DNA from 3 places in the Pseudomonas sp. TS_SC_3 genome. Region 3 is predicted to be linked to each of the others. Evidence: predicted binding sites of a transcription regulator. Region 3 holds the regulator's gene; each other region holds the start of a gene.
The links. Region 3 encodes sigma-54, which starts transcription at its own class of promoters, with help from an activator protein. Its sites were predicted from a motif close to ANTGGCATNNANNTTGCTNT; they were not measured.
Positions count from the first base shown of each region.

Region 1 (10,182 bases), 370 kb from region 3:
ATGCAGCCAGTCGTTATCTATTCCAGTGATTGGTGCCCGTACTGCACCCGCGCTAAGCAACTGCTGAGCCGTAAAGGTGTCACCTTCGAAGAAATCAAGGTCGATGGCAAGCCGGAGCTGCGCGCGGAAATGACCCGCAAGGCGCGGCAGACCTCAGTGCCACAAATCTGGATCGGTGACACCCACGTGGGTGGTTGCGATGACCTTCACGCCTTGGAGCGCGCCGGCAAGCTCGATGCGTTGCTCAAGGCTTAATTCCCTGTTTATCCGTACCTAACGACAAGAAGGCTTTGCCATGACAGAACAAGCTAGCAACGGCGCCGCTCAGGGCGAACAAACTCCGCAATTCTCCCTGCAGCGTATCTACGTACGTGACCTGTCCTTCGAAGCGCCGAAGAGCCCGGAAATCTTCCGCCAGGAGTGGGCGCCTAGCGTTGCCATGGACCTCAACACCCGTCAGAAGCCGCTGGAAGGTGACTTCCACGAAGTGGTGTTGACCCTCTCGGTAACCGTGAAAACGGGCGAAGAAACCGCGTTTATCGCTGAAGTGCAGCAGGCCGGTATCTTCCTGATCAAGGGGTTGGATGCGGCGTCCATGAGCCACACCCTGGGCGCGTTCTGCCCGAACATCCTATTCCCGTATGCCCGTGAAACCCTGGACAGCCTGGTTGTGCGCGGCTCGTTCCCAGCGCTGATGCTGGCGCCGGTGAACTTCGATGCTCTGTACGCCCAGGAGCTGCAGCGCATGCAGCAGGCTGGCGAAGTGGCCACCGCACACTAAGGTTTGCGGCTGAAACAAAAAACGCCCTGCGGGGCGTTTTTTTATGGCCAGCAACCCTGGCGGTGACGCTGCGACGCGTTACTCGGCGTCGGCAAAACCCTGCTGGCGCCAGGCTTCGTAAACGGCCACGGCGACGGTGTTGGATAAGTTCAGGCTGCGGCAGCCTTCGCGCATCGGCAGGCGCACGCGTTGCTCGGGCGGCAGGCTGTCGCGAATGTCTTGCGGCAGGCCGCGACTTTCCGGGCCGAACAGAAAGGCATCACCCGGCTTGTAGCTGACCTGATGGAACGCTTGCGAGCCTTTGGTGGTAAACGCGAACACGCGCGGTTGACCGAGGCTTTCCAGGCAACTGGCAAGGTCGGCGTGACGCTGCAGGGTGGCGTATTCGTGGTAATCCAGGCCGGCGCGGCGCAGACGTTTGTCGTCCAAGTCGAAACCCAGCGGTTCGATCAGGTGCAGGTGGCAGCCGCTGTTGGCGCAGAGCCTGATAATGTTGCCGGTGTTGGGTGGTATTTCCGGTTGAAAAAGGATGACGTGAAACATGCGCGGCTCCGAGCTTGAAGGCGAGCAGCATTCTACAGACCCGCGCCCCCGTCCGTGGGTGCGGGTGATCGCCTCGTTGGCGATATTTGGCTTTTTGATTGGCTTGATGATCGGTCGGTTGTTCCAACCAGACCCGCTTTGGTTGGAGCAGGTAACGGTGCACGAGAACAGCCTTGAACTGTGGTTCAACGTTGAGCCGGTGCCGCGCGAAGAGCACGCCGGTGGCGTGTTTATCCTGCGGTTGCAAAGCTTTGGCCGCCAGCAACAGGGGCAGTTACAGGTGCAGGGGCGTTTGGCTAATTGGCGGTTGCAGCGTGAACGCAAGGATTTGCTGCTGCGGGTGGTGGCGGCCCGTCCATTGCGCGGCGAGTGGCGCGCTGAGGAAGTGGACGGGCGCTGGCGGCTGGTGGTCAGCTTGGTGGCGCAATAAAAGAGGGGATTCCCCGGCCTGCCTGTACCAAGGTCCCCGAAACTGGGATTGCTTGAGTCTATGCAGGCTGTGTGCCAGTTTTATTACGTTGGCTGCAGGCCGCGTAAATACTAGGTTTCGGGTTTCTATCTGCCGCTTAGGGTGCCACGCAAGCGCAGGCGTATGACCCGCCGCTGTGCACGTGATCACTGCCGGTGCATTGCTCTGGCGCATTTTCAGCTGTTTTGCCTGCGTAAATAAAAACGGGCCCAGGTGGGCCCGTTTTGCATGCTGGATCGCGTGAGCGGTTTAGTCGTCGCCATCCTCGTCATCGGCGCTGTCGACGTTCATGCCCAGTTCCTTGATCTTGCGGGTCAGGGTGTTGCGGCCCCAGCCCAGCAGTAAGGCGGCATCGCGGCGGCGACCGGCGGTGTGCTTGAGGGCGGTTTCGATCATGATGCGCTCGAACGCCGGTACCGCCGTATCCAGCAGGTTGGACTGGCCACGGCTCAGGGCTTGATCCGCCCATTGGCGCAGGCCCTGTTCCCAGTTGCTTACTGGCGCACTTTCCTGCGGCTGGCTGAGTAGCTCAGGCGGCAGGTCGCCGACATGCACCTCGCGCCCGGAAGCCATCACGGTGATCCAGCGGCAGGTGTTCTCCAGTTGGCGCACGTTACCGGGCCACGGCAGTTGCTGCAGGTAGTCCTCGGTTTCGCTTTTCAGCAACTTGGGTTCGACCGCTAACTCCAGCGCGGCGCGGCTAAGGAAGTGCCGGGCCAGGGTGGGGATGTCTTCGCGGCGATCGGACAGGCGCGGGATATGAATACGAATGACGTTGAGGCGGTGGAACAAGTCTTCACGAAACTTGCCGGCCTGCACCAGGCTTTCCAGGTTCTGGTGGGTGGCGGCGATGATGCGCACGTCCACTTTGACCGGCGTGTGGCCGCCAACCCGGTAAAACTCACCGTCGGCCAGTACGCGTAGCAGGCGCGTTTGGGTGTCGGCGGGCATGTCGCCAATTTCATCAAGGAACAGCGTGCCGCCGTCGGCCTGCTCGAAGCGGCCGCGACGCTGGTTGGCTGCGCCGGTAAACGCGCCTTTTTCATGGCCGAATAGCTCGGATTCCATTAAGTCCTTGGGGATCGCCGCCATATTCAGCGCGATAAACGGTGAGGCGGCGCGCGGGCTGTGGCGGTGCAGGGCGTGGGCGACCAGCTCCTTGCCGGTACCGGACTCGCCGTTGATCAGCACGGTGATATTGGAGTGTGAAAGACGGCCGATGGCGCGAAACACCTCCTGCATGGCCGGCGCTTCGCCGATGATTTCTGGCGTGCGGGGCTGCTCAACCGGGATGCTAAAACCTTGCTGCTCCTGGGCGTGCTGGTTGGCACGCTTGACCAGGGATACGGCTTCATCGACATCGAACGGCTTGGGCAGGTATTCGAATGCGCCGCCCTGATAGGAGGCCACGGCGCTGTCGAGGTCGGAGTGCGCGGTCATGATGATGACGGGCAGGCGTGGGTGCATTTCGCGAATGCGCGCCAGCAGTTCCAGGCCACTGGCGCCGGGCATGCGGATGTCGGAGATAATCACATCCGGCTGTTGGCGGCTCAGGCGGCTGAGCACGCCATCGGCGCTGTCGAAGCTCTGGGTGGTCATGCCTTCTTGTTGCAAGGCTTTTTCCAGCACCCAGCGGATGGAGCGGTCGTCATCGACAATCCAGACGGTTTCACTGCGGCTCATGACGGAGTTACTCCTTGTTCCAGCGGCAGGAAGATCGAGAACACGGTATGGCCAGGATGGCTCTCGCATTCGATCAGGCCTTGGTGCTGACTAATAATGTTCTGGGTAATGGCCAAGCCCAGGCCGGTGCCGTCGGCACGCCCGCTGACCATGGGGTAGAAGATGGTTTCTTGCAGCTCGGGCGGGATGCCGGGGCCGTTGTCGATGATTTCAATCTTGGTCACCAGGCGATGACGGCAATGGCCGATGGTGAATTGGCGCAGGGTGCGGGTGCGCAGGGTGATGCGGCCCAGACGCAGCTCGTTTTGCCCGCCGATGGCTTGCATGGCGTTGCGCACGATATTCAGCACGGCCTGGATCATCTGTTCGCGGTCGATCAGTACGTCCGGAATGCTGGGGTCGTAATCACGCACCAGAATGATGCTGCCCTGGCTTTCCGCGTCCACCAAGCTGCAGACGCGCTCCAGCACCTCGTGCACGTTGGTCATCGCCAGCGAGGGCAGCTTATTCGAGCCAAGCATGCGGTCGACCAGGTTACGCAGGCGGTCGGCCTCCTCGATGATGACGTTGGTGTAGTCCTTGAGGCTTTCCTCGGGCAGCTCGCGCGCCAGTAACTGTGCGGCGCCGCGGATGCCGCCGAGCGGGTTCTTGATTTCATGGGCCAGCCCGCGCACCAGCATTTTGGTGGTTTCCTGCTTGGACAGCTGCGCCTCTTCCTTGGTGATGCGCAGCAGGCGGTCACGCGGGTGTACCTCCAGCAGCAGCAGGGTTTCGCCATGACTGAGGACGGGGGTTACCGCATAGTCGACGGTCAGGGTCTGGCCGCTGACCGAGGTCAGCACGGCTTCACGCTTATTAAATGGATGGGCGTGTTGTACGGCCTGGCGCAGTGCACTGAGCGCTTCGCTCGACTCGGTAAACAGCTCGCTGATGAACTGGCCATGGCTGCGCTGGCCGCTGACAGCCAGGAGCATCTCTGCTGCCGGGTTCATGTACTCAAGACGCAGGTCGTCGTTGAGCAGCAGCGTGGCTGTGGTCAGGTTGTCCAGCAGCAGGCGGTGCAGTGCGTCGTTAATGATCATATGAGATGTCAGCAGACCCTTGAGCTCCAGCAGTGACGCTAGAAAATGCAAGAAGCAAACCAAAGCCCCGAAAAGAAGCGTGTTTGCCCGTAGGATGCCGGAAATTAGCTGCTTTTCAGCGCAGCCGGGGTGCGCGCGGCGACCCAAAACAGGGAGAGTATAGAAATGCCGGGCAATAAGTGCACCGCTATGGTGCGTCGTGGTGGATTAGATAAAAGGCACGAAGGGGATGTTTTTCTTTTCCGGCGGTTTGTCCTTGAGTGGACACTCCGGGCGCACGCCGTAATCGGCCTTTTTGCAGGGCGTGACCTTGCGCTTCTGTGCCAGGGAAATGCGCTGCATATGGAAGGGTTGGGTTGGCGTGCGCTCGATAATGCGGCCTTGCAGGTCGATGATTTCCACGGCCAGTTGATGGGTGCCGCGGTCGATATTCTCCAGCGGGAACACCGGGCTGCTGCCGACTTCGCCTACTTGTTGGCCATCCAGCAGCAGGCGATAGCTGTGCTGCGCGAACAAGCCGGGTTCACTGTTGACGCTGACAATCAGATTGCCACCACTGTCGCGGATCGTGGCGTCGGGCTGTGGCACCAGAATGCGCAATAGGCTGTAGCGCAGCGCCGGTTCTGGTGGCGTTTGCAGGATGACTGGCGCAGCAGGCGCCTGGACGGCCGGCATCGAGTTACTGGGTGCCAGTTCAACGCGCTGGGCATCACCTGATTTGGGTTTGTCGGTGAAAACACGATTTCCTTCGGCGTCTATATAGGTATAAACCTGGGCGAAGGCCGGTAGAGCGAGCAGCATCAGGCCGCAAAACAGCAAATTGCGCATGGATCAAGGGGCCGGTTTGGGGGTGGGTTTGGGCGTTGGTTTGGGTGGTGGCGGGCGCAAGGCCGGGTTGCTGGTATTGACCCGCTGCACGGTAAAGGTGGCCGTGGCGCTTTGCTGAATCGATTGCTCGCCGCTGAGCACTTCCACGGCCAGGCTGTGTTCGCCGCGGTCGACATTGCTCACTTGCAGGCGTGGCACGTTGCTCGGTTGGCCATAGGGTTTGCCGTCGAGTAACAGGCGCAGGCGATGGTTGCTGGCCAGGCGCGGCTCAATCATGACCCCGACGCTGAACGTACCGTTGTTTGCGCGCAGCGCCTCATCATCCGGCAGGCCGGTCAGCTGCAATGTGCTGTAAGGCGCGGCTCTGTCAGTCGCTTCGGCCACGGGGGCTGCAGGTGCGCTGGGGACCGGCATCGACACGCTGTTGGTGGCAGGCAGTTGAATATTTTCGCTCGCTTGACCCTCCGGCGGCTGGTCGGTGAAGACCGTGTTGCCATTGGCGTCGGTGTATTTGTAAATCTGCGCAGTGGCCGAAAAGGCCAGGCTCAGTAGTAGGCAGATGAGTAGAGGGCGCATGCCGGTCTCTCCCAGTGAGTGTGCCCTAAGCCTTGCACTGCCAAGGCGCCCTGGCAAGCGCGCTGATGGCGCGGCGTAGACCAGCGCAGAAAACACCGGGCTAAAAGGTGGTGGGGCGGAGCAAGGTGCCGGGTGCAGACGCAAAAAGGCCACCCGGAGGTGGCCTCTTGTGTTGCGCGAAGGTTTAGCAGCTGTAGTACAGGTCGTATTCCAGCGGGTGCACGAAGGTGCGCACTTTGATTTCTTCTGCGCTCTTCAGCTCGATGTAAGCGTCGATGAACTCGTCGGAGAACACGCCGCCTTTGGTCAAGAACGCGCGGCCCTTGTCCAGCTCTTCCAGGGCTTCTTTCAGGCTGCCGCAGACCTGTGGGATCAACTTGCCTTCTTCCGGTGGCAGGTCATACAGGTTCTTGTCGGCGGCGTCGCCTGGGTGGATCTTGTTCTGGATGCCGTCCAGGCCAGCCATCAACAGTGCAGCGAAGCACAGGTATGGGTTGGACGCTGGGTCCGGGAAGCGCGCTTCAATACGACGGCCTTTCGGGCTGGCAACGTAAGGGATGCGGATCGACGCGGAGCGGTTACGCGCCGAGTAGGCCAGCATAACCGGGGCTTCGAAACCTGGAACCAAACGCTTGTACGAGTTGGTGGCCGGGTTGGTGAAGCCGTTCAGGGCCTTGCCGTGCTTGATGATGCCGCCGATGAAGTACAGGGCGGTATCGGACAGGCCGGCATAGCCTTCGCCGGCGAAGGTGTTCTTGCCATCTTTGGAGATGGACAGGTGCACGTGCATGCCTGAACCGTTGTCACCGTACAGTGGCTTCGGCATAAAGGTGGCGGTTTTGCCGTAGGCATCAGCTACGTTGTGCACGCAGTACTTCAGGGTCTGAACTTCGTCAGCCTTGGTTACCAGGGTGTTGAAGCGCACGCCGATTTCGTTCTGGCCGGCCGTGGCGACTTCGTGGTGATGCACTTCGACGAACTGGCCCATTTCTTCCAGTGCGTTGCACATGGCGGTACGGATTTCGTGGTCGTAATCCGACGGAGGGGTCGGCAGGTAGCCGCCTTTAACCGGTACGCGATGGCCTTTGTTGCCGCCTTCGAAGTCCGCGTCGCTGTTCCACGAAGCCTGCTCGGAGAAGATTTTGAACATCGAGCCGGAGATGTCCGACTTGAACTTCACTTGGTCAAAGATGAAGAACTCAGGCTCCGGGCCGACGAATACGGTGTCGCCGATGCCGGTGCTTTTCAGGAACTCTTCAGCACGCTTAGCGATGGCACGTGGGTCACGGTCATAACCTTGCATGGTCGACGGCTCGATCACGTCGCAGACCAGGATCAGGGTCGGCTCTTCGGTGAACGGGTCGAGCACGGCGCTGCTGTCGTCTGGCAGCAGGATCATGTCGGAGGCTTCGATGCCTTTCCAGCCAGCGAGGGACGAGCCGTCGAACATCTTGCCGTGTTCGAAGAAATCTTCATCCAGGGCATCACGCGCTGGCATGGTGATGTGGTGCTGTTGGCCGCGGATATCAGTGAAACGCAGGTCTACCCACTTCACGTCGTGTTCTTTAATAAGTTGAATCGACTTCGACATGCTGTCCTCCAGGTGGCTAAGGCTCGAATGCTGAGCCCCTTAATAATTCGGTAAGGCGCGGCGGCATAGTCCGTCGGCGCATCCTGCATCACAAGGGAGCAAATTGCATGCCAGTGCACAGGAATGGGTGTAAGCCCTGAAACTCAGGGCCGGCGGGGGCTGCACTGCGGCCTTGGATTAATATTTGCACTGTTATGGTTCGTGATATTTGCACTGCGCTCTTAAATGGTGCGCTTTTTGGTGGGGTGAGGAATTTTGATCAAAGCGTGAGCAATTTCCGCTATAATCCGCGCCCCTGTTTTTTCGCGGCCTCGGCACCTCCTGTTTTCATGAAACTGATCGTTAAAGTCTTCCCAGAAATCACCATTAAAAGCCGGCCGGTGCGTAAGCACTTTATCCGGCAGCTGGCGAAGAACATTCGTTCGGTTTTGCGTGAATTCGACCCACAGCTGCAGGTCAGCGGTGTGTGGGACAACCTGGAAGTTGAAACCCAGATCAGTGAGCCGAAAACCCTGCAGGCCATGATTGAGCGCCTGAGCTGCACGCCGGGCATCACCCACTTTCTGCAAGTTGATGAATACCCGCTGGGTGATTTCGACGACGTGCTGGAGAAGTGCAAGCTGCACTTCGCTGAGCAACTGCCGGGCAAGATCTTCGCAGTGCGCTGCAAGCGCGCAGGCAAGCATGCCTTCAGCTCCGTGGATATCGAACGCTATGTGGGCAGCCAACTGCGTCAGCAGTGCGGCGCCGCCGGTATCTCGCTGAAGGCGCCCGACGTCGTTGTGCGCATGGAAATCCGCGACCAGCGCTTGTTTGTTATCCATCACCAGCATGAAGGCCTGGGCGGTTACCCGCTGGGCTCGCTGGAGCAGAGCCTGGTGCTGATGAGCGGTGGTTTTGACTCCACTGTTGCGGCTTACCAAATGATGCGTCGCGGCCTGGTCACGCACTTCTGCTTCTTCAATCTTGGCGGTCGTGCCCACGAGCTGGGCGTGATGGAAGTGGCGCATTACCTCTGGCAAAAGTTTGGCAGCTCGCAGCGTGTGCTGTTTATCAGCGTGCCGTTTGAAGAAGTGCTCGGCGAAATTCTCGGCAAGGTCGACAACAGCCAGATGGGCGTGATCCTCAAACGCATGATGCTGCGCGCCTCTACGCGCATGGCCGAGCGCTTGCAGATCGAGGCGTTGGTCACCGGTGAGGCGATTTCCCAAGTGTCCAGCCAGACCCTGACCAACCTGGCGGTGATCGATTCGGCCACTGACATGCTGGTGCTGCGTCCACTGTTGGCCAGCCATAAACAAGACATCATCGACACCGCCACGCGCATCGGCACCGCCGAGTTTGCCAAGCACATGCCGGAATACTGCGGGGTGATTTCGGTCAACCCGACCACCAAGGCGAAGAAGCTGCGCATCGAGCACGAAGAGCAGCAGTTCGATATGGCCATTCTCGACCGCGCCCTGGAGCGCGCGACCTTGCTGCCGATCGATAAAGTGATTGATGAGCTGGGTAAGGACATTCAGGTCGAAGAAGTCAGCGAAGCGCTTGCCAGCCAGGTGATCATTGATATCCGCCATCCGGATAACGCCGAAGAACAGCCGCTCGAACTACCAGGCATCGAAGTCCAAGCGTTGCCCTTTTACGCGCTGAATAGCCGTTTTAAAGAATTAGATGCCGCGCGCCAATACTTGCTGTATTGCGACAAAGGCGTCATGAGTCGTTTGCATGCTCATCATCTGTTGAGCGAGGGGCATGCCAATGTGCGCGTTTATCGTCCGACATAAAATCCCAGGGTTGAATGGCGGCAGCATCCGCCATCGCCCTCCCGACATACCGGCGGCGTGAAGCAGGCTTTTACGCCGCCGAGCAGAAATAGCATTTAGTTAACACTTGCCGCCTAAACTAGGCAGCACACCGAATACTCTGATTGAGATACGCCCGTGATCGAAAAACTACGCAACATCGCCATCATCGCCCACGTTGACCATGGTAAGACCACCCTGGTTGACGCCCTGCTGCGCCAGTCCGGCACCCTGGAGCGCAACGAGCTCAACGACGAGCGCGTGATGGACAGCAACGACCAGGAAAAAGAGCGCGGTATTACCATTCTCGCCAAGAACACCGCGATCAACTGGGGTGGCTACCACATCAACATCGTTGACACCCCCGGCCACGCCGACTTCGGCGGTGAAGTTGAGCGCGTAATGTCGATGGTTGACTCCGTGCTGCTGGTGGTTGACGCCCAAGACGGCCCGATGCCGCAAACCCGCTTCGTGACCAAGAAGGCCTTCGAAGCCGGCCTGCGTCCGATCGTTGTGATCAACAAGATTGACCGTCCGGGCGCGCGTCCGGATTGGGTTCTGGACCAGATCTTCGACCTGTTCGACAACCTCGATGCCACCGAAGAGCAGCTGGACTTCAAAGTCGTTTACGCCTCGGCCCTGAACGGCATTGCCGGTCTCGACCACACTGAGATGGCGGAAGACATGACGCCGCTGTACCAGTCGATTGTCGACAACGTACCGGCTCCAGCTGTAGACCGTGATGGTCCGTTCCAGATGCAAATCTCGGCACTGGACTACAACAGCTTCCTCGGCATTATCGGCGTTGGTCGTATTGCCCGCGGCAA
Region 1 covers NZ_CM149586.1:3,874,202-3,884,383, forward strand. The annotation lists gene grxC (glutaredoxin 3) at 1-255, shown strand; gene secB (protein-export chaperone SecB) at 296-781, shown strand; gene trmL (tRNA (uridine(34)/cytosine(34)/5-carboxymethylaminomethyluridine(34)-2'-O)-methyltransferase TrmL) at 860-1,324, opposite strand; gene AC0J6G_RS18245 (hypothetical protein) at 1,323-1,754, shown strand; gene ntrC (nitrogen regulation protein NR(I)) at 2,043-3,476, opposite strand; gene glnL (nitrogen regulation protein NR(II)) at 3,473-4,558, opposite strand; gene AC0J6G_RS18260 (DUF4124 domain-containing protein) at 4,766-5,386, opposite strand; gene AC0J6G_RS18265 (DUF4124 domain-containing protein) at 5,390-5,962, opposite strand; gene glnA (type I glutamate--ammonia ligase) at 6,147-7,553, opposite strand; gene thiI (tRNA uracil 4-sulfurtransferase ThiI) at 7,883-9,337, shown strand; gene typA (translational GTPase TypA) at 9,494-10,182, shown strand, end outside.
Region 1: glnA (type I glutamate--ammonia ligase) is a predicted target of sigma-54. The motif match lies at 7,649-7,668, and genes of this name have one in related genera.

Region 2 (10,182 bases), 1.4 Mb from region 3:
CGAACAGTCACTCTAGTGCAGCCCCGCCCTAAGGCCAAGACCGAAACCTCGCCACGCACCTAATAACCGCACCGACACAAAAACGCCGCCAGAGCAGAGCCCCGGCGGCGCGTTTGCTAACCCCAAGCGGCCGATCAGGTGCCTTTGAGCTTACGCAGATTGCCAATCACTGATTCCAGCGCCCGGTCAAATAGCAGCGCGTCATCCAATAAACGAATGGCACTGCGGCGGAATTCAACCGCCAGGCCCATACGGGTTTTCTCCAACACCTTCATCCCAGTCCGATTGACGAAGATGTACTTGCCGGTCGGTTTGATCACCGCCGCCAGCTTGCAGCGCAGCTTGTGCTCGTCATCTTCCTGAAACTCAACCCAGCTGCCGACCCGCAGGTTATCCACTTGCAACAGCGCTGCATCATCGTCCGGCAGGCTGACTTCTGGCTCGGCGGCGCGCAGCTCACCCGGCGCCAGCAGGATGATTTCTTCCACCACCTCAACCATCACCGGCGCAGTAATGGCCTCAGCGGGCGTCAAGTCCAACAGCGGTAAATCCACCCCGCTCTCAGCCAACGTAACGCACGGCTCATCACCTAACTCAGCGTGCGCAGGCATATCAACCTGCGGCGCCTCTTCCGGCAGGCTGCGCTTAAAACGCTGGAAGGCCTGCACATGCAGAGCTTCTAGTTGAGTAAAAAACTCACCGGTGGAAAATGGATCAAACGCCGCGCTGGCGATGCCTGCACGCAACGCTTTGAGCAACCCCGGCACCATCTCCAACAAGCGCATGCGGGCTTCAGGCTCGTTGTGCGGCTCCACGCTCCAAACCAAATCATCCATGGTCGCCAAGGCAGCTTGCCACTCGGCTGATTCCACACCGTGTTTCAAGCAGGCGAGCATCAGCACCTTGCTCCAGGCCTCCTGCAGCAAGCGCACCACCACCTCAGGCAAGGTCTTACCAAGTAGCCGCTGATTCAGTGCCAGCTCAACTTCACGCCGCGCCATTGCGGCCTTGGCGCTGCCCTCTTCGGCATCGCGGGTGCGCTGCTCAAGCAACTCGCTGCGGCGACGCTCGTCACCGGTAAAGGCGAGAAACTCGGCCAGCAACTCGGAGAAGATCAGCGGATCATCAACAAAGTCGTTAAGCAGACGCTGCACCACCTGCTCGATCTTCTGATACAGGCTGTCGCGCTGGGTATCATCCTGCTCACCCCAGCCAAGCGCCGCCGAAGCAATTTCGTTGAGCAAACGGCGCGCCGGATGGCTGCCACGGCTGAAGAAGGTTTTATCGATTACCGCCACTTTCAGCATTGGGATCTGCAGGCGGCCAATCAGCGCCTTGAGCGAATCCGGTAAGGTGCGGTCATCGAGAATAAACTCAAACAACATCGACACCAGATTGATGACGTCTTCATCAACCTCCCCCACCACTCGCGCTTTGCCGGCTTTAGCGCTGGCGCGGACCAGCAAGCCCTCAAGCTGCTCACGCAAATCAAAATCATCAGTGACCTGCGCAGGCGCACGCTGCTGCATGTGCGAGAGCAAACGCATCAGGTCATTACTGGAGATCGGCATGGCATCCGCTGGCTGATTGCGCCGTGGCACAGCAATGCCACGCGCCTGCGACAACAGCGCCTGCAAGGCGCCGAACACTTCCTGCACGCCCTCATCAGCGAACCCAGCAGACAGCTCAGGGGCGGTCGCCTGAGCATCGCCACTGGCTGACGCGCTGGCGCGCGACGGGTTACGCCGTGCCGGCGCGGATTTCAGCTCAGGCAGTACGCCGGCCGCGATCAATGTTTGATTGGCCTCGGCATACAACTGATCAAGACCGCTCAGCACGTATTTTTCAAACAGCTTGAGGATGATCAGCTTGACCTTGATCTCGACGCCCAGGCTGCTGCAGGCATCCAGAAAGAACTCGCAGAGGCTGGTCGGGCCGAGGGGGTTGGTTTTGTCATCTAACTTCTTGCTGACCATTGCGTTAAAGCGCGTGGTCAGGTGGCTGAGCGCCGCCGCGTCACGGCTGACAACCTTAGCCACCATCGAATCCAACGCTACCGACTCTTCCAGCGCATCGTTCTGTACCAGTGACAGGGCATCGAACGACACCGCATCCAACGGTGCAGGCTTGCCGATTTCATACTGGTTAAGCGTGGCGAAGGCTTCAAAGACCTTCTGCAGGAAGCCACGCTCGATATTTTTGCGCTTCAAACGCAGATCGCGCATCGCTTCGAAAAAAGCATTTTGCTCGGCGTTGCTGGTGGCACGGTCGGCCATCTCGAACAGCGTGTCGTCGGCATTATCAAACAGCGCCTGCAAAGCCGTTTTCAGCTGTTGCGCTGCGTTGTCACGAACAGTTGTCAGCGCCACAGGCAGTCTTCCTACCGGTGAAGTGGGCGATTGCTCAGGGCTCACCTTGCTCAGGCGCACCACATTCGCGTCAGTCTTCATTGCGAGTCTCCTGCAGACTGCCCCTCTTGGGCTAACCGATCTGCACAGCGATCAACTGAGCATCATCCGTAACGTCAAAGGCCTGGCGTCAACAATTCTAAAAAGTAAATCCATTATAGGGATGTGCACGCACATACCAAGCTGACTTTTCATCCAGACATGACCCAGGTCACAGATGCGGCGCCGCAGCCTCCCAACGGTCATCTGCAGCGGCTAACGCTGCACGTCATATCGCGCGACCACACACAACGTACTCAGAACCTTCACCAGCATAGCCGCACTGCCGCCAGAGCACAGTTGCAAACACTGCGCAAACAGCCGGCAATCCCTATAATCGGCGCATTATGCTGACTGGAGCCCATCATGCCTAACCTGACCCTCGCCGACCTCACCCACGAAATCGAGGCCAACGTGCGCCGCGCACTGGCAGAGGATATCGGCAGCGGCGATATCACCGCCCAATTGATACCCGCCGAGCGCCTGGCACACGCCAAGGTCATCACCCGTGAAGCCGCCACCATCTGCGGCACCGCCTGGGTCGATGAGGTATTCCGCCAACTCGACCCACGGGTCGCCGTGCACTGGCACATCCAGGACGGACAACGCGCCGAAGCCAACCAAGTGTTGTTTGAACTAGAAGGCCCAGCCCGCGCCCTGCTTAGCGGTGAACGCAGCGCCCTGAACTTTCTGCAGACCCTCTCCGCCGTCGCCACCCGCTGCCAACACTATGCCGACCTCGTGCAAGGCACCGCTGTGAAATTGCTCGACACCCGCAAAACACTCCCTGGCCTGCGCTTGGCGCAGAAGTACGCCGTGACCCAAGGCGGCTGCCACAACCACCGCATCGGCCTGTACGACGCCTTCCTTATTAAAGAAAACCACATCGCCGCCTGCGGCGGCATCACTCACGCCATAACCGCCGCCCACAAAATATCCCCCGGCAAGCCGGTGGAAGTTGAAGTGGAGAGCTTGCAGGAACTGCGTGAGGCACTCGACGCCGGCGCCGACATCATCATGCTGGATGAATTGAGCCTGGGTGAAATGCGCGAAGCCGTCACCATCGCCCAAGGCCGCGCTAAGCTGGAGGCATCAGGCGGCGTGAATGAAAGCACCTTGAGAGCGATTGCCGAGACTGGGGTGGATTATGTGTCGATTGGGGCATTCACTAAGTATGTGAAGGCAGTAGACTTGTCGATGCGACTGAGTTTGTAAACCATCTAATACCGCTCAAGGCGTGAGCGATAATTATTAAACATCGCACACAAACGAGTTTTTTTGACAGATGGTGGAGTCGCCTTTGGCGATTCAACCATACGAATCAATCTGCCATACCGAGCGGGAGCAATCCAGCCCACACTTCAGCCAGCATAAATAACTCTAGCAGAACAGTTTCGGTGCTACTTTACTCGCAATAACCGATTCGATAAACCATGCTCATTCAAAGCTCTTTAATTTCCCCACATGCAAATTGGCTACCCAACGAGCAAGCTTTTTTCAATGCACTATCAGCCGCACGAAACTGCCCCAAGCCCTCCAGAGCCCTAGACAATCCAATGTAGGATTTTGAGTTTCCCGGAGACATTGAACCTAACATCTCAAACTCAGCCTTTGCACCCATCCAATTTTTTTGATCTAGATAAATAACTCCTCGCTGTTGATAAGCATGGCTATATGCCGGATTGAGATCAACAACACGATTAAAATCAGCCATTGCTAGATCCAGACGCCCCTGCCTATACAGTTCATTTCCTCTATTGTAATAAATCCTATAACCTCCATAAACCTTAGAATGCTCAGAAGTTCGCTCATAAAGCCGGGCAGCCTCATCCCAAACTAGATACGGATGAGCCAGCGTAGAGAGCCGATCAAAAGAAAGCGCCGACAAATACAAGACACAAAAGAACGCCAGACTGAACAAAAACCTAGGGCTTAAGCGCCGCGCCCCCAAGGCAAGCAAAATAAATAAACCCGGCCCCCAGAGATAGCTCCTATACAGAACAAAAATCTCCTGCAAGCGAACAACTGAAAATTCAGTTACAAAAAGCACTCCTGGCATCAACAAAGAAAAACCCAGCAACCCCAAACTTCCTCCACGCAGTAATAAGATAAAGCCAAAACCAATATAGGCAAAAAATAAAGCCCCCCCCCCCCACAACGACCAAGAGTAAAAGCCAAGGGGAAACACCTCCCGCATATCAACCGACATCATTGTAGAAACGGGGAAAACCCACATGTACAAATACTTAAAAAATAAACCCGCTTGATTAAAAACGCTTAACAGATACAAGTTCTTCACTGGCCTTTCGGTTTCGGATATTAAAACCTCCTCGGCTAAAACCTCATAAGGCACCCCAATAATCCCTGCGCTTTGTAAAACTACCAGAACAGACAACAAGCCCTGCACCAACAACACAGAAAAAATCTCTCGCCGCGAAACCTGCACAACAAAATCACTACGCACATACAAGACCAAGAGCAAAGTGGATACCAATGGAAGCATAACCGAATGTTCCTTAGCGAAAACCGCTAATCCGAAGAGCGGGCAGGACAGCCACAACCAAAAACGCGAACCATTCATTCCACGCAAAAAACCAAACAGACTGAAAATAGAGAATAGCGTAGCGAAAATTATAGTGCGCTGAATCAAATACCCCTGAGAAAAAATAGAAAGCGGGTGTACTGCAAATAAAGCAGAGCCTAAAAACGCCGAAAAGTGCACCCCAACTCTTACATTTAATTTACCAGAAGCATCAAAATTCAATAGAAGTTGTCGAATAAAAAAATACAGCGCTAAGACTGTAGACATGTGAGCAAATAAATTCCCCACCCGCTGCCAAGCAATACCCGAACCCAGATATACGAATGTAACTGCCAACGTTTCATAAACCCACCAGCGCGGAGAAAACCGAACACCATCATCAATATATGCCTCTGGGGCACCCTTCAAAAAAAAATAGTTGTCGTCAAATATAAGTGGATTTTCAAAAAACAAAATACAGATCAATACCAACCAAAAATATAAAAGTATAAAATGAAACCAGCGCACGGAAAAAAAATGCATCAAGCCTCCAACATATAACAAACAAAAAATAACGCCCCGCAAAAGCAGGGCGCCATATCTCACAACCAACTAAAACCCCGCGTGCCAACACAAAAAACTAGACACGCACCGCAATTAGTTATTCTTAAGAATTGCAGCCTGAGCAGCAGGCTGAGTTACAGTAGTCGAATTAGTCCAACGAATGGAGGTGGTATTCACAGCAGGGGTCATTGTTATCGTTTGGCCGTCAACGTTAGTCCCGATACCGTTGCCCAGCGTAAGCACCACTGTACCAGCAGCCACATTGGCACTTGTAACTTCTTTAGTAGCACTAAACACAGGAACACCATTAGAGCCAGTATTACAAGCTGCAAGCACGCCACCCGCCTCTTGCGCGCAAACAGACACCGCCGTTTTTAAAGCATCAGCGGCAGTCAGAGCATTAGCAACTTTTGCTTTAATTGTATAGTCCTGATACTGCGGAATTGCGATAGCAGCCAGAATACCGATAATCGCAACCACGATCATCAATTCGATAAGCGTAAAACCTTTTTGCATTTGAGCTTTCATCTAGCATCTCCTTAGTGTGTATAGGTCGACGACCTGACCTACTAATGCAGCCTTCGTGCCAACTCTAAACACTGCTCTAACCTGGGTTAAAGGCACCGAAGCGCAAGCAGCAGCCTCAGCATCGACACTAACTGCCATTTTTTGTCACCCTAACTCACTGGGTTTGGCACGCCTAGAGCAACTAGGCTATAACGCACGCATTGTTATGGAGCCTGTGATGAACGATAGCGTGTCCCTTACCGGCTTAGCCCGGCAGATGGTGCTGGCGGAACTGCTGGATGAAAAAACAGCGCAACACGCTCAAGGTCAGGCGCAGCGCAACAAGCTGTCGCTGGTCACCTACCTAGTGCAAAACAAGCTAGTCAAAAGCCGAGTATTGGCCGAACTGGCCAGCGATCAATTTGGCGTGTCCTTTGTTGACCTGAATGCCATCGACAAAGAAAACCAGCCTAAAGACTTGGTCAGCGAGAAGCTGGTTCGCCAACACCGCGTATTACCGCTGTGGCGCCGAGGTAATAAGCTATTTGTCGCAGTCTCCGACCCAACCAACCATCAAGCCATCACTGACATTCAATTCAGCACCGGCATGAACACAGAAGCCATTCTGGTTGAGGACGACAAGCTCGGCGAAGCTATAGACAAATTCTTCGATTCCGCGACCAGCGGCATGGATGACCTGGCCGACGTTGACCTCGACGGCCTGGATGTCGAAACGGTTAATGATGACGCGGAGGTAAAGGCTGACGGCAACTCCGCAGACGACGCCCCGGTGGTGCGCTTTGTTAATAAGATGCTGCTGGACGCGATTAAAAAAGGCTCCTCAGACCTGCATTTTGAGCCTTACGAAAAGACCTACCGCGTGCGCTTTCGTACCGACGGTATTCTGCATGAAATCGCCCGCCCGCCTATTCAGCTGTCGCCCCGTATTTCTGCGCGCCTGAAAGTAATGGCCGGCCTGGATATTTCCGAGCGACGCAGACCGCAGGATGGGCGCATTAAGATGCGCATCTCGAAAAGTAAATCCATCGATTTTCGCGTCAGCACTTGCCCAACCTTGTGGGGCGAGAAGATCGTGATGCGGATTCTTGACTCAGCCAGCGCACAGATGGGCATCGACGCACTGGGCTATGAAGAGTCGCAAAAAGAACTTTACATGGCCGCCCTCAAGCAGCCGCAGGGCATGATTCTGGTGACAGGCCCAACCGGCTCGGGCAAAACCGTATCGCTGTATACCGGCCTGAACATCCTCAATACAGTGGACGTGAATATCTCTACCGCCGAGGACCCAGTGGAGATCAACTTGGAGGGCATCAACCAGGTCAACGTTAACCCCAAACAGGGCATGGACTTTACCGCGGCGCTGAAAGCCTTCCTGCGTCAGGACCCGGACATCATCATGGTCGGCGAGATTCGTGACCTGGACACCGCCTCCATCGCTATTAAAGCCGCACAAACTGGGCATATGGTGATGTCGACCTTGCACACCAACAGCGCTGCGGAAACCTTAACCCGCCTGCGCAACATGGGGGTGCCGTCCTTTAACATCGCTACCTCGGTCAACCTAATTATTGCTCAGCGCCTGGCGCGCAAGCTGTGTAGCGCGTGCAAGAAGGAAATCCAGATCCCACGCGAGACCCTGCTGGAGGAAGGTTTCCCGGAAGACAAGATCGGCACCTTCAAAATTTACGAGCCCGTAGGCTGCGAAAATTGCAATGGCGGTTACAAAGGCCGTGTCGGTATTTATGAAGTGGTTAAAAACACGCCGGCCCTACAGCGGATTATCATGGAGGAAGGTAACTCGATTGATATCTCCATCCAGATGCGCAAAGACGGCTTCAATGACCTGCGGACCTCGGCCTTGCTAAAGGCCATGCAGGGCGTGACCAGCCTCGCTGAAGTAAACCGCGTGACAAAGGACTAACCAATGGCCGTTAAAGCACTAAAAACCAGCACCTTCGCGTGGGAAGGCACCAATAAACAGGGTGCCAAGATAAAAGGCGAAGTCAGCGGCCAAAACCCGGCATTGGTAAAAGCGCAACTGCGCAAGCAGGGCATCAACCCGACCAAGGTGCGCAAAAAATCCGCCTCGCTGTTCAGCGCGGGGAAAAAAATCAAACCAATGGACATTGCGCTGTTTGCCCGGCAAATGGCAACCATGATGAAAGCCGGCGTGCCGCTGTTGCAGTCCTTTGACATTATTGCTGAGGGTGTAGACAACCCTAATATGCGCAAGCTGGTGGATGATATTAAACAGCATGTTGCGGCAGGTAATAGCTTCGCGGCCTCCCTCAGAACACGCCCCGAATATTTTGATGACCTGTTCTGCAACTTGGTAGATGCCGGGGAGCAAGCAGGCGCCCTGGAAAACCTGCTGGACCGTGTTGCGACCTACAAAGAAAAGACCGAAGCGCTCAAAGCCAAAATCAAGAAAGCCATGAATTACCCCATTGCGGTGGTGCTGGTGGCGGTGATTGTTTCGGCTATTTTGCTGATCAAAGTTGTGCCGCAATTCGAATCTGTATTTGCCAACTTTGGTGCTGAGCTCCCCGCATTCACCCAGTTTGTAATCGGTATATCCCAAGCCCTACAAAAGTGGTGGTTCGTAATTTTGCTTGGCATGTTTGCCGCAGCCTTTGCCTTTGGTGAAACTAAAAAACGCTCGGAGAAATTCCGTAACTGGCTCGACCGCACCGCACTGAAGGCGCCGATTGTGGGTGACATCATCTACAAATCATCCGTTGCGCGCTATGCGCGTACCTTAGCCACCACATTTGCGGCAGGTGTGCCGCTGGTGGAGGCACTGGACTCTGTAGCGGGTGCAACCGGCAATATCGTATTTAAGAATGCGGTGAATAAAATCAAGCAGGATGTCAGCGCCGGTATGCAGCTGAACTTTTCTATGCGTAGCACGGATGTATTTCCCTCAATGGCCATCCAGATGACTGCCATCGGTGAAGAGTCGGGGGCACTGGACATGATGCTGGATAAAGTCGCCAGCTATTACGAGGCTGAGGTTGATAACGCCGTCGATGGTTTGACTGCACTCATGGAGCCGCTGATTATGTCGGTACTCGGCGTACTGGTCGGCGGCCTGATCATTGCCATGTACCTACCTATCTTCCAACTCGGCAATGTCGTTTAACCTATGGCCTTAATCGATTTTTGGGCCGGCCATGTTCATGCCTTTATTTTATGTGCGCTGCTGATTGGCTTACTGATCGGTAGTTTTATCAATGTCGTAATTTACCGCCTGCCGAAAATGATGCAGCGCGACTGGCGCGAACAGGCCCGCGAAATATTAGAACTGCCCGCCGAGCAGCAGACAGCAACCTTCAACCTGGTATTACCCAACTCAAGCTGCCCGCACTGCGCCCATGAAATAAAGCCTTGGGAAAATATCCCGGTTATCAGCTACCTGTTTCTGCGCGGTAAATGCTCCGGCTGTAAAGCGCCGATTAGCCTGCGTTACCCGCTGATTGAGCTGACCTGCGGTTTGCTCTCGGCCTACATTGCCTGGCACTTTGGTTTTACTTGGCAGGCCGGCGCGATGCTGCTGTTGACCTGGGGCTTGCTGGCGATGAGCCTGATTGATGCTGATCACCAGTTGCTGCCGGATTCACTGGTGCTGCCGCTGCTGTGGCTTGGCCTTATTGCCAATAGTTTTGGCGTATTTACCAGCCTGGAAGATGCACTGTGGGGCACGATTGCCGGCTACCTGAGTCTGTGGTCAGTTTATTGGTTGTTTAAGCTGGTCACTGGCAAGGAAGGCATGGGTTATGGCGACTTTAAGCTGCTGGCCATGCTGGGCGCCTGGGGTGGCTGGCAGGTGTTACCGCTGACGATTTTATTGTCCTCGCTGGTTGGCGCAGTACTCGGCCTGATCATGCTGCGCCTGCGTAACGCCGAAACCAGCACACCGATCCCGTTCGGCCCCTACCTGGCGATTGCCGGCTGGTTTGCACTGCTCTGGGGCGAGCAGATCACCGCCAGCTACCTGCAGATTGCCAGGTTCTGATATAGCGCAGCAGCCCGAACTACATCTGGGCTGCTGCAATAATCCATAGGGTGGGTTAGGCGCGAACCAGGATCACGCAAACACCATCGGCTCTCAACGCGCCGTAA
Region 2 covers NZ_CM149586.1:2,810,230-2,820,411, forward strand. The annotation lists gene AC0J6G_RS13465 (DUF1631 domain-containing protein) at 135-2,450, opposite strand; gene nadC (carboxylating nicotinate-nucleotide diphosphorylase) at 2,814-3,662, shown strand; gene AC0J6G_RS13475 (tetratricopeptide repeat protein) at 3,889-5,511, opposite strand; gene AC0J6G_RS13480 (pilin) at 5,626-6,060, opposite strand; gene pilB (type IV-A pilus assembly ATPase PilB) at 6,278-7,981, shown strand; gene AC0J6G_RS13490 (type II secretion system F family protein) at 7,985-9,202, shown strand; gene AC0J6G_RS13495 (prepilin peptidase) at 9,206-10,075, shown strand.
Region 2: AC0J6G_RS13480 (pilin) is a predicted target of sigma-54. The motif match lies at 6,104-6,123, and genes of this name have one in related genera.

Region 3 (10,182 bases):
GGGCGGTTACTGGGTGGAGAACGGCGAGATCCAATTTCCGGTGCAGGAAGTCACCATCGCCGGCAACCTGCGTGACATGTTCAAGCAAATAGTCGCGGTCGGTAATGATCTGGAACTGCGCAGTAACATTCGTACCGGTTCCGTGCTGATTGAGCGGATGACGGTGGCGGGTAGCTGACAGTAGCGGCCTGAAAAAAAAGGGGCGATGCACTCACGTGCATGGCCCCTTTTTTATCTAGGCAGGTTACTCGCCTTCGTCGAAGAAGTTGTCGATCAACTCGCGTAACGCCTGCAGCGCTTCGACATCCTGCTCGCCTTCAGTCTGCACATGAACGGCTGTGCCTTTGCCTGCGGCTAGCATCATCACGGCCATGATGCTTTTACCGTCGACCAGGCTGTCAGCACTGCGGCCGATTTTGACCTGACAAGGAAAGCGCCCAGCGACGCCAACAAACTTGGCTGCCGCACGGGCATGCAGGCCAAGCTTGTTGATAATGGTAATTTCGCTGGCGGGCATCGCGGGTAATTCCTTAGCTGAGGTCGCGGTGGCGGATCTGGACGTTTTTCAGGATGGGCTTGAGGGTATCGCCAAGCCGCGTTGCCAGATACACCGAGCGGTGGTGTCCACCGGTACAGCCTACGGCCACTGTGACATAGGCGCGGTTGCTGGCAGCAAAGCGCGGTAGCCACTTGGTCAGGTAGGCGAGGATGTCCTGATACATCTCTTCAACATCAGCCTGGGCCGAAAGATAGTCGATTACCGGTTGGTCGAGGCCGGAGAAGTCGCGTAAGTCCGGTTTCCAGTAAGGGTTGGGCAGGCAGCGCACATCAAATACCAGATCAGCATCCACCGGCATGCCGCGTTTGAAGCCAAAGGACTCAACCAGAAACGCGGTGCCCGGCTCGGGTTGGTTCAGCAGGCGTAGCTTGAGGCTGTCACGCAGCTGATACAAATTGAGGTGAGTGGTGTCGATCTTCATGTCAGCCAGGTCGATGATGGGCCCTAGCAGCAGGCTTTCATCGGCAATAGCTTCTTCTAGCGAGCGACTCTCATTAGTCAGTGGATGGCGCCGGCGGGTCTCCGAGAAACGCTTGAGCAGGGTTTCTTCGTCGGCATCCAGGTAAACCACATCGCACTTGATATGCCGTGCACGCACCTCTTCCAACAACGCCGGGAAACGTTCGAGATGGCTGGGCAGGTTGCGCGCGTCAATCGAAACGGCCACCTGCGGATGCAGCAACTCGGTATGCACTAGCGCGCGCTCTGCCAGTTCAGGCAGTAAGCCGGCCGGGAGGTTGTCGATGCAGTAGAAACCGTTGTCCTCGAGCACATCGAGCGCCGTGCTCTTCCCGGAACCGGAGCGACCGCTGACGATGATCAGGCGCATGTTTAGGCTCTATTGAGTTGGCTTTGAGTGTCGACTACCACCTGATACAGGGCTTCACTGCTTTCGGCTTGGCGCAGACTGGCGCGCACATCGCTGCGATCGAGCATGCTGGCGATCTGCCGGAGCAGTTCCAGGTGCGCATCGGTGGCGGCTTCAGGTACTAGCAGAACAAACAACAGGTCAACGGGGGCGCCGTCGATGGCGTCAAAATCTACGGCGGCGTCCAGGCGCAACAACGCGCTGATGGGAGCCGTACAACCCGGCAGGCGGCAGTGGGGAATGGCAATGCCATTACCAAAGCCGGTCGAGCCGAGTTTTTCGCGGGCAATTAGGCTTTCGAAAATGTCCTGGCCATCCAGGTCGGGCAGTTCGCGCGCCACCAAGTTAGCTATCTGTTCAAGGACACGTTTTTTACTGCCGCCCGGCACGTTCACTAAGGAACGGCCGGGGGTCAGGATAGTTTCAAGTCGGATCATAGGAGATAGGCGACGTCAGCGGGCCATAGCACCCTGTTGACGGTCGAGCTGTTTTTCCTTGTGTTTGATGAGTTGTCGATCGAGCTTGTCGGTCAGTAAATCGATGGCGGCGTACATGTCGTCATGCTCGGCATTGGCGACAACTTCACCGCCTGCAATATGCAGGGTGGCTTCGATTTTCTGCTTGAGTTTCTCGACCTCCATAATGACTTGCACATTGGTGATCTTGTCGAAGTGGCGCTCCAATCGGCCGAGTTTTTCGCCGATGTAGTCGCGTAGGGCGTCGGTCACATCCAGCTGGTGTCCACTGATGTTGACTTGCATACCGCTTTCTCCTTGTTGCCGTGTGTAAGAGGCAGGCGAGAGGCCTGCCGCCGGAACACTGTGGCGTGGAAGGGTCTGACAGATAGGGCCTGGCACGAACGCTGGTTGCTGAGTAGCAGTATGTCTACTTTGCGAAAAAACGTGCCTGGCGTGTTATCTGTCCTGCGAGTTGCCTTCCTTTTCGTACCGCCTTATATCAATCGTTTGCGCTCACTGGAGGGCGCTATTCCGAGGGACTCACGGTACTTTGCGACCGTACGGCGAGCCACTTGAATGCCTTGTGCTTCCAGTAGACCAGCGATCTTGCTGTCACTCAACGGCTTTTTCGCATTTTCCGCGGCGACCAGTTTTTTGATGATGGCGCGGATCGCCGTGGACGAGCATTCGCCACCCTCGGCGGTGCTAACGTGGCTGGAGAAGAAATATTTCAGCTCGTAAATGCCACGTGGGGTGTGCATGAATTTCTGTGTGGTGACCCGCGAAATCGTTGACTCGTGCATGCCTACGGCTTCGGCGATATCGTGCAGAACTAGAGGCTTCATCGCCTCGTCGCCGTAATCGAGAAAGCCGCGCTGGTGCTCGACGATCTGCGTGGCAACCTTCATCAGGGTTTCGTTGCGGCTTTGCAGGCTCTTAATAAACCAGCGCGCTTCCTGCAGTTGGTTGCGCATAAAGGTGTTGTCCGCGCTTGAGTCAGCGCGCTTCACAAACCCTGCGTACTGCGCGTTGACCCGCAGGCGCGGCATGGATTCCTGATTGAGCTCCACCAGCCAGCGCTCGTTGTGCTTGCGCACAATCACATCGGGCACCACGTACTCCGGCTCACCGGACTCGATCTGCGAGCCAGGGCGCGGGTTGAGGCTTTGGATTAAATCAATAACCTGACGCAGCTCGTCTTCCTTGAGCTTCATGCGGCGCATCAGCTGGCCGTAATCGCGGCTGCCGAGTAGGTCGAGGTAATCGCTGGCCAAGCGTTGAGCTTCACTCAGCCACGGAGTGCTTGCCGGTAGCTGACTCAGTTGCAGAAGCAGGCACTCGCCCAGGTTGCGTGCAGCGATGCCGGTCGGCTCGAACTGCTGGATGCGGTGCAGCACGGCTTCGACTTCGTCGAGCTCGATGTCCAATTCCGGATCGAAGGCCTCGACCACTTCCTCCAGGGTTTCTTCTAAGTAGCCCTGCTCGTTGATACAGTCGATCAGGGTGACGCCGATCAGGCGATCCTTATCCGACATCGGCGCCAGGTTGAGTTGCCAAAGTAAATGGCTTTGCAGGCTCTCACCGCTGGAGGTGCGGGTGGTGAAGTCCCACTCATCGTCATCACTGGCGCTGCTCGGCAGGCTGCTGGCGCTGGTCTGGTAGATGTCTTCCCAGGCGGTGTCGACCGGCAGTTCGTTGGGAATGCGCTCACCCCAATCACCTTCTTCCAGGTTGTCCACGGTTTGCGTGGCTTCCTGATAGTTGGTTTCCTGATAGGGCGCTTCGGGCTGTTCGCTCGGGCTGGCGCTTTCTGCGCCATCGGCCATGGGGTCCGAATTGTCGAAATCATCGCCGTCTTCCTGGCGTTCGAGCATCGGGTTGGACTCCAAGGCCTCCTGGATCTCTTGTTGCAGATCGAGGGTGGAGAGTTGGAGTAGGCGGATGGCCTGTTGCAGCTGCGGTGTCATCGTCAGCTGCTGGCCCATTCTCAGGACTAGCGATGGTTTCATTGCAGGCCTTATTTACTGGCGTCTATGCGCAATCCACTACAGGGCGTTTTAAAAATCGCCACTTGGAAGCAAATAATATGCCTAAGTTTAGGGGCTTTGCCTAGCAGGTCGTTGAAAACTACCTGTGTTAACGATCCAGCGTTAAAAGCAGGCGTTGGATGCGCATGTACAGCGCGTGTGCTCGGCTTTTGACCCGCCACTTCACCCGGCAGGCCAGTGCGCGGGTGTTAAATCGTTTCGCCTGTTCTGCTTACGCTCTAAAGCGCCTGCTGGCGGCTTAGAGCGGCGGTGGTTACAGCCGGAATTCATGCCCCAGATACACTTCTTTGACGGTTTGGTTGGCCAGGATAGTTTCGGCATCACCTTCGGCGATCAGTTGGCCATCGCTAACGATGTAGGCGGTTTCGCAGATATCTAAGGTCTCGCGCACGTTATGATCGGTGATCAATACACCGATGCCCTTGGCTTTGAGGTGGTGGATGATCTGTTTGATGTCGCCCACGGAAATCGGGTCAACACCGGCGAACGGCTCGTCGAGCAGGATGAACTTGGGGTTGGTTGCCAGGGCGCGGGCAATCTCCACGCGGCGGCGTTCACCACCGGACAGGCTCATGCCGAGGTTGTCGCGGATATGGCTGATATGGAATTCCTGCAGCAGCCCCTCAAGCTCCTTGCGCCGTGCAGCGCCGTCGAGGTCTTTGCGGGTTTCCAGGATGGCCATGATGTTGTCGGCCACGCTGAGCTTGCGGAAAATTGAGGCTTCCTGCGGCAGGTAGCCAATTCCGGCGCGCGCGCGGCCATGCATGGGCTGATGGCTGACGTCGAGATCATCGATCATCACGCGGCCCTGATCGGCCTGTACCAGGCCGACGATCATGTAGAAGCAGGTGGTCTTGCCGGCCCCGTTAGGGCCAAGCAGGCCGACAATCTGCCCGCTGTCGATACTCAGGCTGACGTCGCGCACAACCTGGCGGCCTTTATAGCTCTTTGCCAGGTGTTGGGCTTTCAATGTGGCCATTATTACTGCGCCTGCTGGTCGGCTGGTTTGTTCTTCGGCTGGATCACCATGTCGATGCGCGGACGTGGCGCGGTGACGTTGGTGCCTGTGGCACGGCCGGCGTTGACGATTTGGCGCTGGGTGTCGTAGACGATTTTTTCGCCTTCGAAGGTGTTGCCTTCCTGAATCACCTTGGCCTGATCGATCAGTACCACGCGCTCGTTGGCCATAAAGTACTGGATGGTCAGGCCGTAGGCCTTGACGATCTGCTTGTCGGCTGACGGCAGTTGCTCGTAGTAGGCCGGCTTGCCGACGGAGGTAAATACCTCGACATCGCCTTGGGCATTCTGGGTGATGGTCACGGTGTCGCCAGTGACCTTCATGGTGCCCTGGGTGATGACGACATCACCGCGATAAACGGCCACGCCTTGTTTGTCATCCAGTTCCGCGCTGTCAGCCTGGATACGGATCGGCTGTTCACGGTCGGATGGCAGGGCCCAAGCGCTAACACTTCCGAGTGCGGCGCTGAGGCTGAGTAGTAGGGGGAGGGTGTTAACGAGCCTCATGCTGACCTCTTACGTTGGACAGCAGGAGCATCCTGCCGTCATTCATGTACGCTTTCATTCCTTGTGCCGTGGTCACCCCATTGGCCGCGTCGATTCTAACGGCTTGCTGGGTCTGCGCATATTCCTTCTCGGGGAATACGGTCAGGCGGCTGGTGGTGAGGATGGTCGGGCGGCCTTTGGCGTCGGTACGTTCAACCCGCACCTTGTCGATCAGCTCGACCTCAACGCCGCCGGGCGACACTTCACCGCGCTCACTACGGATTTTCCAGGGCAGCTCGGTGCCGCGGAACAGGTTCATATTCGGGCCGGTCATCAGGGTGATGTCACTGGCTTTGACGTGCTCGACCTTATCGGCCGTTAGCTCGTATTGCAGCGTGCCGTCGGCTTGGTATTGCACGGTGTAGGTGTTTGTGGCGTAAAAGTCGATGGCGTTATCAGTCCCAGCGGTGCGGGATTGCTCGTTAAAGCCATCTGGGCTGAGGTTCCAGTAGCCGAGCGCCGCCACCAGCAGGGCGACAACGGCGAACAGAACAATATTGAATAACTTGCGGGGCATGGTTGGCCTATAGGTAAGCGGCTTGAGCGGCTTCAAGGGTGCCTTGGGCGTGCATGATCAGTTCACAGAACTCACGTGCGGCGCCTTCGCCACCGCGAGCACGGGTAATCCCGTGGGCGTGTTGGCGGACAAAGCCGTCGGCGCTGGCGACTGCCATACCTAGGCCTACGCGGCGGATCACTGGCAGGTCGGGCAGGTCGTCACCGAGGTATGCGACCTGTGCATAGTCTAGGCCCAGTTCGCCGAGCAGTTCGTCAAGCACGACCAGCTTGTCTTCGCGGCCCTGATACAGGTGTTGAATCCCCAGGTTCTGCGCACGGCGCTCGACCACCGGGGTTTTGCGGCCGCTGATAATGGCGGTGCTTACCCCAGAGTTGATCAGCATTTTGATGCCGTGGCCGTCGAGGGTGTTGAAGGTCTTGAATTCGCTGCCGTCGATCAGAAAGTACAGCTTGCCGTCAGTGAGCACGCCGTCGACGTCGAAAATGGCCAATTTGATGGCCTTGGCGCGTTGCAGCAGGTCGGGGTTGATCGTGTCAGTGCTCATTACATCACTCCAGCGCGCAGCAAGTCGTGCATGTTCAGTGCGCCAATTGGCTGATGGTTGTCATCGATTACCACCAGCGAGCTGATCTTGTGGTCTTCCATGATTTTCAAAGCCTCTGCCGCGAGCATTTCCGCGCGAGCGGTCTTGCCATGGGCGGTCATTACGTCATCGATAATGGTCTGGCGTACGTCGATGTTGCGGTCCAGGGTGCGGCGCAAATCGCCGTCGGTGAAGATCCCGGCCAGGCGGCCGTCGTCCTCGGTCACCACGGTCATGCCCAGGCCTTTCTGGGTCATCTCCAGTAGCGCGTCGCGTAGCGAGGTGCCGCGCTTGACGCGTGGCAGGCTGTCGCCGGCGTGCATGACGTTTTCCACCTTGAGCAGCAGGCGTCGGCCCAATGCGCCGCCCGGGTGGGAGAAAGCGAAGTCTTCGGCGGTAAAGCCGCGGGCTTCCAGCAGGGCAATGGCCAGGGCGTCACCCAGTACCAGCGATACGGTGGTGGAAGAAGTCGGGGCCAGGTTCAGCGGGCAGGCTTCCTGGGATACGCGGGCATCCAGGTTGACTTCGGCGGCCTTGGCCAGCGGGGATTCCGGGTTGCCGGTCATGCTGATCAGGCGGATGCCGAGGCGCTTGATCAGTGGCAGCAGGGTCACGATTTCTGCGGTGGAACCCGAGTTGGACAGGGCTAGCACTACGTCATCGCGGGTGATCATCCCCATATCGCCGTGGCTCGCCTCGGCTGGATGCACGAAGAACGCCGTGGTGCCAGTGCTGGCCAGGGTGGCGGCAATCTTGTTGCCGACGTGGCCGGATTTGCCCATGCCCACCACGACCACGCGACCTTTGCTGGCGAGAATCAGCCCGCAGGCTCTGACGAAATCACCGTTGATGCGCGCCAGTAGATCCTGAATAGCGTCGAGCTCCAAACGGATGGTGCGCTGCGCTGATTGGATCAGATCGGTTGATTGGCTCATGGCTTCTCTGCGGCGTACGGACTAAAAGCGGCTGATTATAGCGGTAAAGGTGCGCCTGCCCAGTCTTTCCCGTCGCGAGTTAGCCCCTGCCGCTGTGCGCAGCTTATGTTCGGCAACACGTTCAGTCTTGGGTGAGGTAAGGCGCGGTGGTATAGTTCGCGGCCATTTTCGGTACGTTCGACGACCCGTAGTGCCCTTTGTTCGGGGCGATACGTCAGTCAGGCAAGCGTTTAGCAAGGAGTCCAGATGAGCGCCGAGAGCCCGTATGCAGTCGAGCTGAAAAACGTCAGCTTTAAACGCGGCGAGCGGGATATTTTCAAGAACATTGATCTCCATATTCCGCGTGGAAAGGTCACCGGCATCATGGGGCCTTCAGGCTGCGGAAAAACCACGCTGTTGCGCCTGATTGCCGCTGAGCTGAAGCCGAGCCAGGGCGAGGTGTGGGTCAATGATGTGAATTTGCCGAGCCTGTCGCGCAGTGAATTGTTCGATATGCGCAAGCAGATGGGCGTGCTGTTCCAGAGTGGCGCCTTGTTTACCGACCTGGATGTGTTCGAGAACGTCGCCTTTCCGCTGCGGGTGCACACCCAGCTGCCAGAAGAGATGATTCGCGACATCGTCCTGATGAAGTTGCAAGCGGTAGGCCTGCGCGGCGCTGTGGACTTGATGCCGGATGAGCTGTCGGGTGGCATGAAACGCCGTGTGGCACTGGCGCGAGCGATTGCTCTGGACCCGCAAATCTTGATGTATGACGAGCCTTTTGTCGGCCAGGACCCCATTGCTATGGGCGTTTTGGTGCGCTTGATTCGTCTGCTCAGTGATGCGCTGGGGATCACCAGTATTGTGGTTTCCCATGATTTGGCGGAAACCGCGAGCATTGCCGATTACATCTACATCGTCGGCGATACCCAGGTCTTAGGGCAGGGCACGCCGGCCGAGTTGATGGCGTCGGAGGACCCGCGCGTACGTCAATTTATGCAAGGCATCCCCGACGGGCCAGTGCCGTTTCACTTTCCTGCGGCTAATTACCGCGACGACTTGCTGGGAGGGCGCTGATGCGCAAGACATCTGTGCTCGAGCGGGTGCGGTTATTCGGGCGTGCCGGTATTGATGTAGTGGCCACGCTGGGGCGTTCTGGTGTGTTTTTGCTGCGCGCGCTGTTTGGCCGTAGCACGACCGGGAACGGCTTTCAGTTGTTGGTTAAGCAGCTGTATTCAGTTGGGGTCATGTCCCTGGCCATCATTGTGGTGTCCGGCATTTTTATCGGCATGGTGCTGTCGCTGCAGGGCTTTAGCATCTTGGCCCAATACGGCTCGGAGCAGGCCGTGGGGCAGATGGTCGCGCTGACTTTGCTGCGTGAGCTGGGTCCGGTCGTAACCGCCTTGTTGTTTGCTGGGCGCGCCGGGTCGGCGTTAACCGCAGAGATCGGCAATATGAAATCCACCGAGCAGCTGTCGAGCTTGGCGATGATTGGCGTCGACCCACTCAAATATATTGTTGCGCCGCGGTTGTGGGCTGGTTTTATCTCAATGCCGTTGCTGGCGATGATCTTCAGCGTGGTTGGTATATGGGGCGGTGCGATGGTCGCCGTCGACTGGCTGGGGGTTTATGAGGGGTCGTTCTGGGCCAATATGCAAAGCAGCGTTTCGTTTCGCGACGATGTGCTCAATGGCGTGATCAAGAGCGTGGTCTTTGCATTTGTCGTGACCTGGATTGCTGTGTTTCAAGGCTATGACTGTGAACCGACGTCGGAAGGGATTAGTCGTGCCACCACAAAAACCGTGGTGTACGCCTCGCTCGCCGTATTGGGGCTGGACTTTATTCTGACCGCTTTGATGTTTGGAGATTTCTGATGCAGAACCGCACGCTGGAAATTGGTGTCGGCTTGTTTTTGTTGGCTGGGTTGTTGGCTTTGCTGCTTTTGGCTTTGCGCGTCAGCGGTCTGACGGTGGGCAGTAGCGACAACACCTATAAGGTGTATGCGCACTTTGAAAATATCGCCGGGTTGACGGTCAGGTCGAAAGTGACCATGGCTGGCGTGACCATTGGCAAGGTTACGGCCATCGATCTGGACCGCAACAGTTACATGGGGCGCGTGACCATGGTTGTCGATGATGCCGTAGACAACCTGCCGGCAGACTCCACGGCCTCGATCCTGACGGCGGGCCTGCTGGGCGAGAAATACATTGGGATTAGCGTGGGTGGCGAAGAAGAAGTGCTGAGCGATGGCAGCACTATTCAGGACACGCAGTCGTCATTGGTGCTGGAAGACCTGATTGGCAAGTTCCTGCTCAATTCGGTCAATAAAGACCAGGCAAACTAATAGAGGTGTTGAGCATGATCAAAGCATTGCGTAACGGTCTTTTTATCTGCCTGGCGGCCATGTCCTTGCCGCTGCTGGCGGCTCCGGCGGCCCATGAAGTGGTGCAGCAAACAACGACCACGTTGTTGGCTGACCTTAAGGTTAACAAGGAGCAGTACCGCACCGACCCGGGCGCGTTTTATAACGCGCTAAACAGCATTCTCGGCCCTGTGGTGGATGTCGACGGGATTTCCCGCAGCGTGATGACCGTGCGCTATTCGCGCCAGGCCACGCCTGAGCAAATGCAACGCTTCCAGGAAAACTTCAAACGCAGCCTGATGCAGTT
Region 3 covers NZ_CM149586.1:204,643-214,824, forward strand. The annotation lists gene pmbA (metalloprotease PmbA) at 1-178, shown strand, start outside; gene AC0J6G_RS01050 (HPr family phosphocarrier protein) at 245-517, opposite strand; gene rapZ (RNase adapter RapZ) at 531-1,388, opposite strand; gene ptsN (PTS IIA-like nitrogen regulatory protein PtsN) at 1,391-1,864, opposite strand; gene hpf (ribosome hibernation-promoting factor, HPF/YfiA family) at 1,880-2,188, opposite strand; gene AC0J6G_RS01070 (RNA polymerase factor sigma-54) at 2,380-3,894, opposite strand; gene lptB (LPS export ABC transporter ATP-binding protein) at 4,187-4,912, opposite strand; gene lptA (lipopolysaccharide transport periplasmic protein LptA) at 4,915-5,457, opposite strand; gene lptC (LPS export ABC transporter periplasmic protein LptC) at 5,444-6,013, opposite strand; gene AC0J6G_RS01090 (KdsC family phosphatase) at 6,021-6,560, opposite strand; gene AC0J6G_RS01095 (KpsF/GutQ family sugar-phosphate isomerase) at 6,560-7,534, opposite strand; gene AC0J6G_RS01100 (ATP-binding cassette domain-containing protein) at 7,781-8,590, shown strand; gene mlaE (lipid asymmetry maintenance ABC transporter permease subunit MlaE) at 8,590-9,387, shown strand; gene mlaD (outer membrane lipid asymmetry maintenance protein MlaD) at 9,387-9,857, shown strand; gene AC0J6G_RS01115 (MlaC/ttg2D family ABC transporter substrate-binding protein) at 9,872-10,182, shown strand, end outside.